DNA from 3 places in the Peterkaempfera bronchialis genome. Region 1 is predicted to be linked to each of the others. Evidence: riboswitches for the same ligand, from Rfam matches in the RefSeq annotation. Region 1 holds a riboswitch; each other region holds the start of a gene.
The links. Region 1 has a riboswitch for cobalamin ahead of C7M71_RS23935 (cobalamin biosynthesis protein). Riboswitches for the same ligand answer to the same signal wherever they lie in the genome.
Positions count from the first base shown of each region.

Region 1 (5,135 bases):
TCGCGCATCGACTCCCGCAGTCCGGGCTCCAGCGCCTCGAACCACCGCCGGTAGTCGGCCAGCGGCACCCGCGCCGGGGCGGCCCGCAGCTGGTCCTCGGTCAGCCACTCCACATCGTGGCCGCCGGCCGCGATCAGCCGGTGGATCAGCTCGTCGCCGTTGTCCGGGTAGCCGTCCACGGCGTAGCCCGCCGCACGCAGCGCGTCCAGCAGCCGCACCGCCGAGGCGGGCGTGTCCAGGCCGACCGCGTTGCCGACCCGGGAGTGCTTGGTGGGATAGGCCGTGAACATCAGGCAGACCCGCTTGTCCGCGTTGGCCTTGTGCTTCAGCGCCGCGTACCGCACCGCGATCCCGGCCACCCGCGCCGCCCGCTCCGGGTCGGCGACATAGACCGGCACATCGTCCGCACCGGTCTCCTTGAAGGAGAACGGCACCGAGACGATCCGGCCGTCGAACTCCGGGATCGCCACCTGCATCGCCGCGTCCATCGGCGACAGCGCCGCGTCCGACTCCAGCCAGGCGGCCCGGCTGCCGGTCAGGCAGAGGCCCTGGATCACCGGCACATCCAGCTCGGCCAGCGCGCCCACGTCCCAGGTCTCGTCCTCGCCGCCCGCCGACGCCTCGGCCGCCACCGTGCCGCCCGCCGCCAGCACGGTGGCCACAACCGCGTCGCAGTTCCCCAGCAGCTCGTACAGCCCGGCGTCGGCTCCCCGCAGCGAACCGCAGTAGACCGGCAGCGCATTGCCGCCCTTGGCCTCCACCGCATCGCAGAGCACATCCACAAAGGCGGTGTTGCCGGACAGCTCATGCGCCCGGTAGAAGAGCACGCCCACCGTGGGCCGCCCCTCCCGCTGCTCGCGCCCGCCGTGCACGCCGAACTGCGGCATCGGCTGCGGCGGCGCGAATCCCTCACCGGTCAGCAGCACGGTGTCGGAGAGGAACCGGGTCAGCTCGGCGAGGTTCTCCGGGCCGCCCTCGACCAGGTACGCCAGCGACTCGGCGACCACACCGGCGGGCAGCGAGGAGAGCGCCATCAACTCGGCGTCGGGTACGGCCTCGCCGCCCAGCAGCACGGTCGGCACCCCGGAGGCGGCGATGACGGCCAGCCCGTCCTCCCACGCCCGCTTGCCGCCGAGCAGCCGCACCACGGCCACATCGGCGCCGTCCAGCAGCGACGGCAGCTCCTCGGCGGCATCGACCCGGGTCGGGTTGCCGATCCGGTAGGGGGCGCCGGAGGCGCGGGCCGCCAGCAGGTCGGTGTCCGCAGTGGACAGCAGCAGCACGGTGGCGCCGGGCATGGGGGTCTCTCCTGGTTCTCGGTTCACGGCGGGGGCGGTCTCGCGGCGGGGACGGGGGCTCGGGCTCACGGCGGGGCCGGGGCTCACGGCGCACCCGGGGGGAGGAACGGCGGCCCGTCGGCGGGCACGCCGTCCTCGATCAGCCGCCAGAGCGCGGCCGTGTCGGCGTGCTGCTCGATCAGGTCGCCGAGCCGGTCGAGCCGCTGCTCGCGGGCGTCGGCGAAGCAGCTGTCGGGGGCGGGGGCGAAGGCCCGCCCGGCGAGCCGGGCGACCTCGGCCAGGAAGGCACGGCGGAAGGCGTCGTTCTCCAGCGCGCCATGCCAGGTGGTGCCCCAGACGGCGCCGCTCCGGCAGCCGTCCAGGAACGGTTCGCCGCCTTCCAGCGCCACCACGCCGTGGTGGATCTCGTATGCCTCCACCCGCTCCCCGTACGCCTCGCCGACCGGTCGGCCAAGGGTCTTCTCCCGGGCGAACTCCACCCGGACCGGCAGCAGGCCCAGCCCCGGCACCCGCCCGGCGCCGGACTCGACCTCGTCCACGATCAGCCGCGACAGCATCTGGAAGCCGCCGCAGACGCCCAGCACCGGCCGTCCCGCCGCCGCCCGTCCGCTGATCGCGTCGGCCAGCCCGCGCTCCCGCAGCCAGGCCAGGTCGGCCACGGTGGCCCGGGTGCCGGGCAGCACCACCAGGTCGGCGTCGGCGACCTCCTCGGGCCGGGAGGCCCAGCGCACCAGTACGCCCGGTTCCTGCGCCAGGGCGTCCAGGTCGGTGAAGTTGGAGAGCCGGGGCAGCCGCACCACCGCGACCCGCAGCACCTCGGCGCCGTACGGGGCGGCAGTGCCCGCGCCGCCCCGGTCCACGGCGGTGTCCAGGTCGAGCGAGTCCTCGGCGTCCAGCCAGAGCCCGGAGAGCATCGGCAGCACCCCGAGGACCTGGCGTGACGTCAGCTTCTCCAGCATCTCCAGCCCCGGCTGGAGCAGCCGGGCGTCGCCGCGGAACTTGTTGACCAGCCAGCCCGCCACATGCCGCTGGTCCTCGGCGGAGAGCAGCGCCAGCGTCCCGTACATCGAGGCGAAGACCCCGCCCCGGTCGATGTCGCCGACCACCACCACGGGCAGCCCGGCGGCGGTGGCCAGGCCCATGTTGGCGATGTCGCGGTCCCGCAGATTGATCTCGGTGGGGGAGCCGGCGCCCTCGCAGACCACCACATCGAAGCGGCGCCGCAGGTCGGCCAGGCACTCCAGGGACCGCTCCAGCAGCACCGGCTTGCGCTCCCGGTAGTCCAGCGCGCCCACCTCGGCCACCGGGCGGCCCAGCAGCACCACCTGGCTGCGGCCGTCGCCGCCCGGCTTGAGCAGCACCGGGTTCATCGCCGCCTCCGGCTCCACCCGGGCGGCGGCGGCCTGCATCGCCTGGGCGCGGCCGATCTCGGCGCCGTCGGCGGTGACCATGGAGTTGAGCGACATGTTCTGCGCCTTGAACGGCGCCACCTTCACGCCCTGCCGGGCCAGCCAGCGGCAGATCCCCGCCGTGACCACGCTCTTGCCCGCGTCCGAGGTCGTCCCCGCGACCAGCAGCGCCCCGCTCACGCCCCCGCCCCCTTCCGGGTGCCCGTGCTCCGCAGTGTCCCCGTACTCCGCAGTCGGCCGACCGCCCACCGGGCGGCCACCGTCGTCCCCAGCGCCAGCAGGCCGACCCGGCGGGAGAGCCGGCAGGCCCGCTCGATGTCCCCGACCGCCACCGGCCGCAGCTCGGCGCCCAGCACCGGGCGGTGCTCCACCCGGCTGCCGTACGCCAGCGTCCCGCCCAGCCGCACGCCCAGCGCACCCGCGAAGGCGGACTCGGCCTGCCCGGCGTTGGGGCTGGGGTGCGCCGAGCCGTCGCGCCGCCACACCCGCCAGGCCCGGCCCGGCTCGGGCGCGGCGGCGACGGTCAGCAGCGCGGTCAGCCGGGCGCCGGGCCAGCCCGCCGCGTCGTCCAGCCGGGCGGAGGCCCAGCCGAAGCGCAGCTGGCGCGGGGAGCGGTGGCCCACCATGGCGTCCAGGGTGTTCACCGCGCGGAAGGCCAGCAGACCGGGCGTGCCCGCGAGCGCGCCCCAGGTGAGGGCGTTGACCACGGCATCGGCGGTGTTCTCGGCGACCGACTCCACCACCGCCCGGGCCAGCCCGTCGCGGTCCAGATGGCGCGGGTCACGCCCGCACAGGTGCGGCAGCCGGGCCCGCGCGGCGTCCAGGTCATCGGCCTGGAGGGCGGCGGCGACGGTGCGGGCCTCCCGGGTCAGCGAGGTGCCGCCGAGTACGGTCCAGACAGCCCCGGCGGCCAGCAGCGCCCGCGCGGACGCCGAACGGCCCACCGTGCGCTCGGCCGCCACCGCCCCGGCGGCGACCCCGCCCACGCAGAGCGCGGTGAAGGCGGCCCCGGCTCCCCGGTGGTCACGCCAGAGCCGCCGCTCCAGCGCGGCGGCGGCCGAACCGAAGGCGGCGACCGGATGACCCCGGCGGGGGTCGGCGAGCAGGGCGTCCACGGCATACCCGGCGACGGCACCCACCGCGAAGGCGGTGTGCGTGCGCACGCCGGTCAGCCGCTGCGACGAGCGGTCGTGGACCCCGAAGGTCGGCCTGCGAACCGGGCAGCCTGCATGGCGTGCGTGTCCTCACTCAGGGTCCGCGCCCTGGATCGACGAGCGGAGGCGAGAGTCTCCTGGCTCCCGGATCGGCACACCCCCGGGCCTTCCAGCGGCCGTGCTTCCGGCTGCCGTGACCATCGGTCGAGGGTGCTCCCCGGTGACAGTGGCGGGACCGCGCCGGATTCGCACCGGCTTCCTCTCCATGCCTCCGTATTGGCGCAAAGATCCCACCACGCCCCAGGTCGCAGCGTCAATACAGCCCTGGGAGCGATGCGTCACAGGACGCTCGCAGGGTGCTCGGGGGGCGCTCAGGCGGCCGACCGTGCCCGGTGCCGGGCCCGGCCGCGCGCCGCCGTGACCCGGGCGAGCCGGCGCACCGCGAGATCCTGCGGCTGCTCCACCGGCTCCACTTCCACTGCCTCCGCCACCACTGCCTCCGCCACCTCGCCCGCCTGCGGGCCGAACACCCGGTCCTCCAGCCAGGACATGCCCAGGATGAGCAGCAGCAGCACGGGCGGGACCAGCAGGCCGACGAGCATGATCATGGAAACCGCCTGGGCTCGGGCACGGACGCGGCGGCTGGTCCTGCGCCGCCATGGGGCATCGGCCGTCCGGATGGGGAATACGCGCCTCAGCAGCACGGCCTTCTCTGCGGCTTGCCGCCCTCGCCCGGTCCAAACCCGCCCCACCCCGGGTGCCGTCGACTTGCCGCACCACCACGACGACCTACACCGCGGCCACGACCTCGGCCGCGGACACCGGCTATGCGCCCGCGTACCTGCTCGCATCGACGGTCACCCCCAGCGGGGCACGGCAGTCGTACACCTACAACCACAACGGCGATGTGGCGCGGATCGTCGACCCCAACGGCGGCACCGTCACCTTCAGCTATGACAACCTCGGCCGGCTGCTGACCAAACGACGCAGACCACCAGCTACGGCTACGACATCTACGGGAACATGATCCGGGAGGTCGACCCGGCCGGTGGGGAGACCGACTACACCTTCGACCTCGACGGCCGCCAGCTGACCACCACCCAGCCGAAGTACACCTACGACGCCGCCGGGAACATGGTCCGCCAGGTCACCAACAACGGTGCGACCACCACCACCTACACGGTGGACGCCGCCTCGCGGACCACTGCCACCACGCTGGACCCGGCCAACCTGGCCCGGACCACCAAGGTCTCCTACGACCCGGACGACCACGT
Region 1 covers NZ_CP031264.1:5,414,771-5,419,905, forward strand. Annotated here, with positions in the region: gene cobN (cobaltochelatase subunit CobN) at 1-1,298, opposite strand, end outside; gene C7M71_RS23930 (cobyric acid synthase) at 1,382-2,887, opposite strand; gene C7M71_RS23935 (cobalamin biosynthesis protein) at 2,884-3,870, opposite strand; cobalamin riboswitch at 3,970-4,149, opposite strand; gene C7M71_RS23940 (hypothetical protein) at 4,233-4,469, opposite strand; gene C7M71_RS23945 (RHS repeat domain-containing protein) at 4,619-4,888, shown strand; gene C7M71_RS23950 (RHS repeat-associated core domain-containing protein) at 4,885-5,135, shown strand, end outside.

Region 2 (5,135 bases), 1.4 Mb from region 1:
CCAGCCCCGGGACAAATGAGCCGGACGAGGGCCGGACGGCGGCCACCGGCGGCCCGTCCACCACGGTCGGGGCCGCGTCGGACGGCGCCGCCGCTCCGGTCGGCGCGGGTGGCGGCGCGCTGCTCGACGAGGGCGGCGGCGCCGACGGGGAGGTGTCGGGCGGGGTCTTGGCCGGAGAGGGGGAGGGGGACGGGGACGTGGACGGGCCGCCCGCTGCGGCCGATCCGCTGCCGGGCTGCGGCCGGGTCGCCCGGTCGGAGGTGGCGGGCACGGTGGGCGGCGCGGTGGTGCGCGGCGCGGGCGGCGGCGCCGCCGTCCGGGTGGCGCCGACGGGCGAGGCATTGCGGGCGCGCACCGTGTCCGGGGAGAAGGTCGGGCGTCCCTCGGTACCGGCGATATTGGTACCGCCGAAGATCCACAGGTCCACGCTGCCCGGCACCGGGTGGTAGCTCATGGCGCCGAGCTGGCTGTACGTCCAGGTGTTCTGCCCGGGGTCGGCGTGCCAGTAGGACCAGTAGGCCGAGGCCGGCGGGGTGAGTACGCAGGGGTCCTGTGCGGGGGTGGGGTACTGGCGTCCCCCCTGGTAGCCGCTGTAGCCGATCCGGCAGATGAAGGCGGGCCCGTCGTGGCCGGTGCCGGTGGTCTGCCAGCCGCCCTGGTTGAGCAGGGTGTAGCCGGTGGTGGGCGTGGTCCCGCAGGAGCGCAGCAGCGGCCCGCCCCAGTGGCTGAAGTCGACGGCCAGCACCACCCCGGAGGAGGTGGTGCACTGCCCGATCGGCAGCGGGCTCGCCGCCGCCGGTCCGGCGGTGGGGCCGGCCACCGTGGCCAGGGCGGCCAGGAGCAGGACGGCGCAGGCCCGCAGCGGCCCGGCCCCTCGTCGCCACCGCATCAGTGACGCCTCCCGCCGGTCGCTGCCCGCCGCCGGACCACGGCGACGGTGCCGCCTCCGGCCAGCAGCAGCACCAGGGCCCACAGCGTCAGCCGCTGGGCCTCGACACCCGTGGCGGCCAGCGGGCCGGAGCCACCGGAGGCGGAGCCGCCCGTACCGGAGCCGCCGATGCCGCCCGTACCGGAAGTGCCGCCCGTACCGGGGTCGGTGGAGCCGCCGCCGGGGCCGATGGTGCTGTGGACGCCGGTCAGGTCGCGCAGCAGCACGCCGAACGAGGTGCCCACCGCGCCGCCCACCGACTGGGTCGAGGCCCGCAGGTCGGACTCCTTCTGCGGCCCGTCGGAGGCGACCCTGAAGCCGCCGTCGCCGTTCTGCTGACCCGCGAGGAAGGCACGCGCCCTGGCGATCCGGCCGGCGTACTTCTCCGGGTGCAGGCTCATCCCCTGGATCGCCAGCGCCGCCGAGTTGGTGGAGTCGCCGGCCGCGCCGGGGAATCCGCCATCGGCCTGCTGCCGGGCGGCGATCCAGGCCACCCCCCGGTCGACGGCCTGCGCTGCGGCGTCGCCGGGCACCAGGGCGAGCGCCATCACGGCCATCGCGGTGCTGTCCACATCCCGGTCGCCGGTGGAGGGGATCAGGCTGGGCCAGGAGCCGTCCTCCGCCTGGAGACTCCGCAGATAGCCGATCGGCGCTTCCGCGTGGGATGCGTCACCGGCCCGCAGTTGGGCGATGACGCCGAGGGACTGGGAGAAGACCGACATGGCGTGGGTGTAGTTGCCCTCGGCCGCGCAGCCGGTGTCGGCGGCGGCCCGGGTGCAGACCGCCTGGTCCAGGGCAGCGATCAGGTCATGGCCGCCGAAGTTCCTGGGGTTGCGGCCGGTCACCTGGGCGAGCAGCGCCTCCTTGGCGATCGATCCGCCGCCGGCGTAGGACGTTCCGATCAGGGTCCAGTCGTTGACCGTACGGTCGGTGCCGTCCTTGCGCTGCTGGTCGATGAAGTCGACGATCCCGGCGAGAGCGGTGTCGTTCCCGCCGGTCGCGGCCAGCGCGAAGGCGCCGTCGATGGTCAGCCCGAAGTCCGCGAACCCGGTTCCGTCGAACGCTTCGTAGTACTCGCCGCCGAGCAGGCGCTTCGGGGCGACCAGGTAGGCGACGCCCTTGGCCAGGTCGGGCACCCGGCCGGCCGGGGGCGTCGGCGTGGAGGGCGAGGAGGTGGCGGACGGTGACGGCGGACCGGTCGGCGTCGCGGTGTCCGACGGAGACAGCGACGGAGACGGGGACGACGACGGGTCGGGATCGGCGGGGTGCAGGGTCGCCAGGTTCGCCCCGGCCAGGGCGATCAGCGCCTGCGCGCTGGCTGTCAGGTCGGAGTCACCGCCCGTGGCGTCGGAGGCGAACCCGCCGTCGCCGTTCTGCCGGTCCGCGATCCAGCGCTGCGCGGTGGCCGCTCCGGCGGTCCGTCCGAGCGCCAGCAGTGCCTGGGTGCCCAGTGCGGTGCTCCAGGTGTCGCCGCCGGGGGCGCCGGTGTACGGGAGGTAGCTGCCGTCGGCCTGCTGCTGGTCCGCCAGGTAGGCGGTGGCCTTGGCGAGCGCCGGGGCGGCCTCGGGGACGAGGGTGAGGGCCATCGCCGCCAGCGCGGTGGTGCCGGGCTCGGGGTCGCAGAACTCGCCCGGGGCGATCATCGAGCCGGAGAAGCCGCCGTCGGCGCACTGCAACTGCTCCAGCCGGGCGACGGCCGCCGCCGGGGGTGCGACGCTGCTGCGGGCGAGTGCCAGCACGCCCAGCGCCTGGGTGCTCGGTGAGAACGCGCCGTGGAAGTCCCCGGCGGCCGTGCAGTTGCCGAGGCTGCCTGCGGCGGAGCAGACATGGTCCGCGAGGTCGACGGGCAGGTCATGGCCGCCGAAGTCCCGGGGGTCGGCGCCGGTGGCCTCGGCCAGCAGGGCGAGGTTGGCGACCGCCGTGGGGTCCGGGGGTACGGAGGTGCCGTCCGGCTGGAGGTAGTCGTCGGCGTGGGCGGCCAGATAGGCGGTGATCCGGGTCAGGGTCGCGTCCTGGCCGCCCGCTGCGGCCAGCGCCGTCCCCAGGAGGGCGGTGCGTGCGTAGTCGGGGGCGCCGAATGCCTCGTTGTACAGGTGGTCGCCGTCCACCAGCCGGCCCACCAGCCAGCGTGCCGCGGCGGCCACGGCGGGGGACGGCTGGGGCGAGCCGGGCGCCGAGGGGGAGCCGCCCGGGCCGGAGGAGGGCGAGGCGGAGGGCGGGACGGACGGCGTGGCGCCGGGGCCGCCCGCGCGGACGGAGTCCGGGCTGAAGGCCGGCTGTCCGCTGGTGCCCGCGACATCGGTCCCGCCGAAGACCCATGCCTCGACCTCGCCCGGCTTCGGCACGTCGCTGAGGGCGCCGAGGGGGCTGTAGGTCCAGGTGTTCCGGCCGGCCGGGGCGAGCCAGTACGACCAGTACGCCGTGGCCTTCGGGGTCTGTACGCAGCTCTCCTCCGCCGCAGTGGGGTACTGCGCGCCTCCGTTGAAGTCGCCGCTGCCGATCCGGCAGATGAAGCCGGGCCCGTCGTGCACGGTGCCGACGGTGGTGAACCCGGCGTTGTGCAGCAGGTTCATCCCGGTGGTGGGGTGCGCGTCGCAGCCTCGGACCACCGGGCCGCCCCAGTGGCCGAAGTCGACCGCGACGATCGCGCCGGTGGTGGCGGTGCACTTCTCGATCGGGTCGGCACCGGCCGGTGTGCTGAACGGCACCAGCGCGAGGAAGAGCGCCGTCACCGTCGCGAGGACGGCGCACAGCCGCGCCGTGACGCCTCTCCGTCCGCTGCCGTGCCTGGTGGTGCCGATACCCATGGGTGGTCCCCCCGGTCTGCCGACGAGGGAGTCCGGGCACGGCTGTGCACCACACCCGGCGGGGCCGGGCGTGCCGTCCAGTCCGCGCCGCAGTCCTCGGCAGCGCTCCTGACATACCTCTTCAGTGCAGGTAATCCGACTCGTCCGCACGGTGGCGGACCTACGGTTGCGGGTCAGTGCCGGGTTCTGACCGGCTTCCCCTGCGAACTGAAGGACGAAACGCGTTCATGAGAACACACCCGGTTCGGGACGGTCAACGGATCGTCAGCGGGCGGGACGTCCCGCTCGAAAGGCGCTACCGTCTCCGTGTCACCGCGCGGGGGAACCTGGTGGAAGTCCAGGGCTGACGCGCAACGGTGTGAGCGGCGACCGCCGCTTCGAGCCCGAATGCCCGCACGGTGACGCACCATCAGCGGATGCCTGTCCACGCGAGAGGGCGGCGGCCGCCTCGTCGGCGAGGGTGCCGCGGTGAGTCGCGGACGCTTCGGCCCGGGCGCGGTGGACACGTCGCCCAGCCGAGGAGACCCCATGTCCGGCACACTGTCAGGCCGCATACTCGCCGTCGCGCTCTCCCTCGGGATCGGCGCACTCACCCTCACCGCCGTACCCGCCCAGGCCACCTCAAGCGCGGCCCAGATCGCCACCTCCACGACCAACGGCGTGGCCTATCTCACCTCTCTGCAAGGCCCTGACGGCGGGTACGCCGGCGGCGGCCTCTCCAATGAGTGGGCGTTCAGCGCGATGGCCGCCGCCGGAAAGGCCGCCGTCGACGTGGTCCCCGGCGGCGACGCCACCAAGAACGCCCGCACCGTCTACCGCAACCAGCTTGCCGCCCCGACCTGGCCCGGCGCCTCGCCGGTGGTGACCGACTACGAACGCGGCATCCTCAACGCCTATGCGGCGGGGATCGACCCGGCGCGGGTCTCCCCCGGGCAGAACCTGATCGCCCGGGTCGCCTCCTACTGGCAGACCTCCTCCCCCGGCTCCTATGGGCCGCCCGCCAACTTCAACGGCACCGTCTTCGCGCTGCTCGCCCTGGGCGGCGCCAAGACGCAGTCCGGCGTCCAGCGCGTCCCGCAGCGGCTGCTGGACGCCTCGGTCACGGTCGTACGGGCCAACCAGCACAACGACGGCGGCTGGAACTACAGCCAGGCCGCGGGCAACCCGTCCGCCCTCGCCTCGACCAGTGACATCGACATGACCGGCGCCACCATGGCCGCCCTGTGCAGCAGCGGCGTCCCGGCGACCGACGCGTCCGTGGTGGCCGCCAAGAACTTCCTCAAGGGCAAGCTGGTCAACACCTCCGGCGCCTTTACCTCGATGTTCGGCGCCAACAGCGACTCCAACGGCTGGGGCGTCTCGGGCCTCAACGCCTGCGGCATCAACAGCCAGGGCGCCGA
Region 2 covers NZ_CP031264.1:6,840,484-6,845,618, reverse strand. Annotated here, with positions in the region: gene C7M71_RS29265 (hypothetical protein) at 1-889, opposite strand, end outside; gene C7M71_RS29260 (prenyltransferase/squalene oxidase repeat-containing protein) at 889-3,735, opposite strand; cobalamin riboswitch at 4,025-4,148, shown strand; gene C7M71_RS29255 (prenyltransferase/squalene oxidase repeat-containing protein) at 4,264-5,135, shown strand, end outside.
Region 2: it holds a riboswitch for cobalamin, as region 1 does, so the genes downstream of both, C7M71_RS29255 (prenyltransferase/squalene oxidase repeat-containing protein) here and C7M71_RS23935 (cobalamin biosynthesis protein) in region 1, are expected to answer to the same signal.

Region 3 (5,135 bases), 1.5 Mb from region 1:
TCCGAACCAGGCTCCACTGGCGGCGCCTGCGGCTGCCGCGCGTCCCTTGGTGAGCCGGCCGGTGACCCGTTCCACCAGGCGCAGGTCGGTACCGATGATGTCGAGCTGTTCGACCGGGAAGTGCTCGTCGGACAGCCGGTCGACCGCAGCCTGCGCCTCCTCGTACGTGGCGTAGCTGGACACCGTGTTCCAGGCGATGGTGATCGGGTTCAGCGGGCCAGGGTCCTCTGGCATCTCGATCCACTTCCGGACGGTCCTACCAGTAGTGGCGTCGACCGCCGATCGCGTGTCCCAACGACCCCAGGATCCACAGGATGGCCCCGATGACGGCCAGGATGATCCCGATGGTCCAGAGGATGGCGATGTGGAAGATGAAGCCGATGATGAGGAGGATGATTCCGAGGGCGATCACGGGGTCCTCCGATCTCCCGGATGAGTAGCCTCCACGCCGCTCATTCCCTCGTATCGCGGGGGTAAGCATCCCGGTCTGCGCCTTATGTCTGATTCGATGCTCCTCCCGCCCCGCGGCTCGCGGCTCGCGAGGCGGGAGGAGGCGGGCTCGACGCCGGAGTCGGCAGCCGCCCCGCCAGGGACTCGGCCACAGGTCGCAGCCGCGCACCCGGTGGCCGGCCTTGACGAGGTTGGCGGCCATCGGGCCGCCCATATGGCCGAGTCCGATGAAGCCGATGACGGCGCTCACCAGGGCACCTCCTGCACGGGGTCGGCAGGGTCGGCGGGGTCGGCGGGGTCGGCGGCGAAGGAGAGCTCCTGCGCGCCGAGCGGGGCGAAGAAGCGGGCCACGTCCGACTCGGTGACCTCGGCGAGGGTGGCCGGGGACCAGTGCGGGTCGCGGTCCTTGTCGATCACCTGGGCGCGGATGCCCTCCACCAGGTCCGGTGCGGACAGGGTGGCGCAGGAGATGCGGTACTCCTGCTCCAGGACCCGCTCCAGCGGGCCGAGGTGCCGGGCGCGGCGCAGCGCCGCCAGGGTGACCTTGAGCGAGGTGGGGGATCGGGTGAGGATGGTCGCTGCGGCTTCCTTCGCGGCCGCTGCGCCGCTGCCGAGCAGCCGGTCCAGGATCTCCTCGACGCTGTCGGCCGCGTAGCAGTGGTCGATCCACTCCCGGTGGGCGGCCAGCTCGCCCGCCGGTGCCTCGCCGACGTACCGGGGCAGCACCTCCGGCACAGGGGCATCGGCGAGGTCGGCGAGCAGTCCGGGCAGCCGGCCCGCCGGGACGAAGTGGTCGGCGAGCCCGCACAGCAGGGCGTCCCCGGCGCCCACCGGCGTCCCGGTGAGCGCCAGGTGGGTGCCCAGCTCTCCAGGGGCGAGGGAGAGCAGATGGGTGCCGCCGACGTCCGGTACGAAGCCGATGCCGGTCTCGGGCATGGCGACTCTGGACCGCTCGGTGACGATCCGTACGCTGCCGTGGGCCGAGACGCCGACGCCGCCGCCCATCACGATGCCGTCCATCAGGGCGACATAGGGCTTGGGGTAGTGGGCGATGCGGGCATTGAGCCGGTACTCGTCGCGCCAGAACGCCGCCGAGGCCGCGCCGCCGCCGGAGCGTACGTCCTGGTAAATGGAGCGGATGTCGCCGCCCGCGCAGAGGCCGCGCTCCCCCGCGCCGCTGATCACCACGGTCTGCACGGCGGGGTCACGCTCCGCTGCGGTGAGGGCCGCCCCGAGGCGGAGCACCATGGCGTGGTTGAGCGCGTTGAGGGCCCGGGGCCGGTTGAGGGTGAGGTAGGCCGCGCGGCCCTCGGTGCGCACCAGGACGGAGTCGTCGTCGGTCATCGGGCGGCCCCGGTCAGTCCACGGGCCACGATCAGGCTCATGATCTCGTTGGTTCCTTCCAGGATGCGGTGGACCCGAAGGTCACGGACGATCTTCTCGATGCCATAGTCGGTCAGATAGCCGTAGCCGCCGTGCAGTTGCCGGGCGCGGTCGGCCACGGAGTAGCCGGTGTCGGTGGCGAACCGCTTGGCCACGGCGCAGAGCTGGGCTGCCTGCGGATCGTCGCGGTCGACGACAGACGCGGAGACGCCGTCCGCCCCCTCTCCGCCGGTGCGGGTCATGACGATGCCAGAGGGCGGGCAGCCAGCGGGCGCGCTGGGCCTGGTCGCCGTAGCGGTCGATCATCCAGGCGACCATGTATCCTGACTCCCGGATCAACGCGCCCCGTCTGCCTTCCCGACGTCCTGCACGTCAGTGGCGTGTCTCAGCGACGCACTCCCCGGTCACAGTGGCGGGACCGCGCCGGATTCGCACCGGCTTCCCTGCACCGCGGGCCTTGTCCATGAACATATAGTTGGGCGTCCTAGTAAGTCCAGAGCCCCCCTGCCGCAGGTCCGCCCGTGTCTCATCTCACCATCCGACATGTGAACGGTGCTGTCCCGGACCCGCCCCAGCGCCTAGGCTGACCGGCGCAGCTGGTTCGCCCTGCCCGCCAGGCAGACGCGTCGCAAGAGGGAACCCGGTGGGAATCCGGGACTGCCCCGCAGCGGTGAGCGGGAACGACCGCCGTCATATGCACTGGGCCCGGTACGGGCCTGGGAAGCGACGGCCAGTAGGTGTCTGCCCCGGCAGACGTGCCCACGAGTCCGAAGACCTGCCACTGCCCGTGCGCAACCGACGCGCGCGGAGATCCCGGTGACCTCGTGGGCGGGTCGGCGTACATATCAGGCGGAGACATGCGACGGCAGATCGTCGCGGTCCGCCCGGTCTTGCCACCCTTCGCGCCTACGACCCGTCCCGGGGTCGTCGGAGACATGCTCGCGAAGGAGAGTCTTGTGACCAGCACGTCCGCAGCCGCGGCAGCACGGGGAACCGTGTACGGCTACCCACGCCCGGGCCGGAACCGGGAACTGAAGAAGGCCATCGAGGGGTACTGGCAGGGCCGCGTCACCGCCGGCGCCCTCCGGGACACGGCCGCCGAACTGCGCCGCGCCAACTGGCGGCTGCTCGCCGACGCCGGCATCCACGAGGTGCCGACCGGCGACTTCTCGCTCTATGACCACGTCCTGGACACCAGCGTGATGGTCGGCGCGATCCCCGCCCGGCACCGCGCCGCCGTCGAGGCGGACGCCCTGGACGGCTACTTCGCGATGGCGCGCGGCACCCAGGATGTGGCGCCGCTGGAGATGACCAAGTGGTTCGACACCAACTACCACTACCTGGTCCCGGAGCTGGGCCCCGACACCGCGTTCAGCGCCGACACCGCCAAGCAGGTCGCCGAGCTCACGGAGGCGCTGGCGCTCGGCCTCACCGCGCGCCCGGTGCTGATCGGCCCGGTCACCTACCTCCTGCTGGCGAAGCCCGCCCCCGGCGTCGCGGCGGACTTCGAGCCGCTGGCCCTGCTGGACCGGCTGCTGCCGGTGTACGCCGAGGCGCTCGCCGACCTGCGTTCCGCCGGTGCCGAGTGGGTGCAGCTGGACGAACCGGCCCTGGTGCAGGACCGCACCCCGGCCGAGCTGAACGCCGCCGCCCGCGCCTACCGTGAGCTGGGCGGTCTCACCGACCGGCCGAAGCTGCTGGTCGCCTCCTACTTCGACCGGCTGGGCGAGGCCCTTCCGGTCCTGGCCAAGGCCCCCGTCGAGGGGCTGGCCCTGGACTTCACCGGCGCCGCCGCCGCCAACCTCGGCGACCTCGCGGCCGTCGGCGGGCTGCCCGGCAAGCGCCTGCTCGCCGGAGTCGTCAACGGCCGCAATGTCTGGATCAACGACTTCGAGAAGTCCCTGGCCACCCTGGGCACGCTCCTGGGACTCGCCGACCGGGTCGATGTGGCGTCCTCCTGCTCCCTGCTGCACGTCCCGCTGGACGCCTCGGCCGAGCGTGACATCGACCCGCAGATCGCCCGCTGGCTGGCCTTCGCCCGCCAGAAGACCGCCGAGATCGTCACCCTGGCCCGAGGGCTCGCCCAGGGCACCGACCTCATCGCCGCCGAACTCGCCGCCAACCGCGCCGACCTGGCCTCCCGAGCCGGTTCCGTACTCACCCACGACCCGGCGGTCCGCGCCCGCAGCGCGGCCGTCACCGACCAGGACGCCCGCCGCTCGCACCCGTACCCGGAGCGGGCCGCCGCGCAGCACGCCCGCCTCGGGCTGCCGCTGCTGCCGACCACGACCATCGGCTCCTTCCCGCAGACGGCCGACCTGCGCACCGCCCGCGCCGAGCTGCGCACCGGGCGGATCGACGCCTCGGCGTACGAGGAGCGCATCAAGGCGGAGATCCGCGACGTCCTCGCCTTCCAGGAGAAGGCCGGTATCGACGTCCTGGTGCACGGCGAGCCCGAGCGCAACGACATGGTGCAGTACTTCGCCGAGCAGTTGACGGGCTACCTCGCCACCCAGCACGGCTGGGTCCAGTCGTACGGCACCCGCTATGTCCGGCCGCCGATCCTGGCCGGGGACATCTCCCGCCCCGAGCCGATGACGGTCCGCTGGACGACCTACGCCCAGTCGCTCACCGACCGCCCGGTCAAGGGCATGCTCACCGGTCCGGTCACCATGCTCGCCTGGTCCTTCGTCCGCGACGACCAGCCGCTCGGCGAGACCGCCCGGCAGGTCGCGCTCGCGCTGCGCGACGAGGTGAACGACCTGGAGGCGGCCGGTACATCGGTGATCCAGGTGGACGAGCCCGCCCTGCGCGAGACGCTGCCGCTGCGCGGTGCCGACCGGGCCGGGTACCTGGCCTGGGCGACCGAGGCGTTCCGCCTCACCACCAGCGGGGTCCGCCCGGACACCCAGGTCCACACCCATATGTGCTACGCGGAGTTCGGTGACATCCTCCAGGCCATCGACGACCTGGACGCCGATGTGATCAGCCTGGAGGCGGCCCGCTCCCATATGCGGGTCGCCGATGAACTCGCCACCGCCGGCTACCCCCGCGAGGTCGGCCCGGGCGTCTACGACATCCACTCCCCGCGTGTCCCCGGCGCGGACGAGGCGGCGGCCCTGCTGCGCAAGGGACTTGAGGCCATTCCCGCCGAACGGCTCTGGGTCAACCCCGACTGCGGTCTGAAGACGCGCGGCTGGCCCGAGGTCCGGGCCTCGCTGGAGAACCTGGTCGCGGCGGCCCGCGAGGTCCGGGACGGCCTGCCGGCCACGGCTTCCTGACCCGGCTCGTGACCCAGCTCT
Region 3 covers NZ_CP031264.1:6,891,103-6,896,237, reverse strand. Annotated here, with positions in the region: gene C7M71_RS29470 (general stress protein) at 1-234, opposite strand, end outside; gene C7M71_RS32385 (DUF6131 family protein) at 257-412, opposite strand; partial or broken gene C7M71_RS33310 (NAD(P)-binding domain-containing protein) at 614-700, opposite strand; gene C7M71_RS29460 (enoyl-CoA hydratase/isomerase family protein) at 697-1,794, opposite strand; partial or broken gene C7M71_RS29455 (acyl-CoA dehydrogenase family protein) at 1,791-2,024, opposite strand; cobalamin riboswitch at 2,152-2,276, opposite strand; cobalamin riboswitch at 2,413-2,630, shown strand; gene metE (5-methyltetrahydropteroyltriglutamate--homocysteine S-methyltransferase) at 2,790-5,114, shown strand.
Region 3: it holds a riboswitch for cobalamin, as region 1 does, so the genes downstream of both, metE (5-methyltetrahydropteroyltriglutamate--homocysteine S-methyltransferase) here and C7M71_RS23935 (cobalamin biosynthesis protein) in region 1, are expected to answer to the same signal.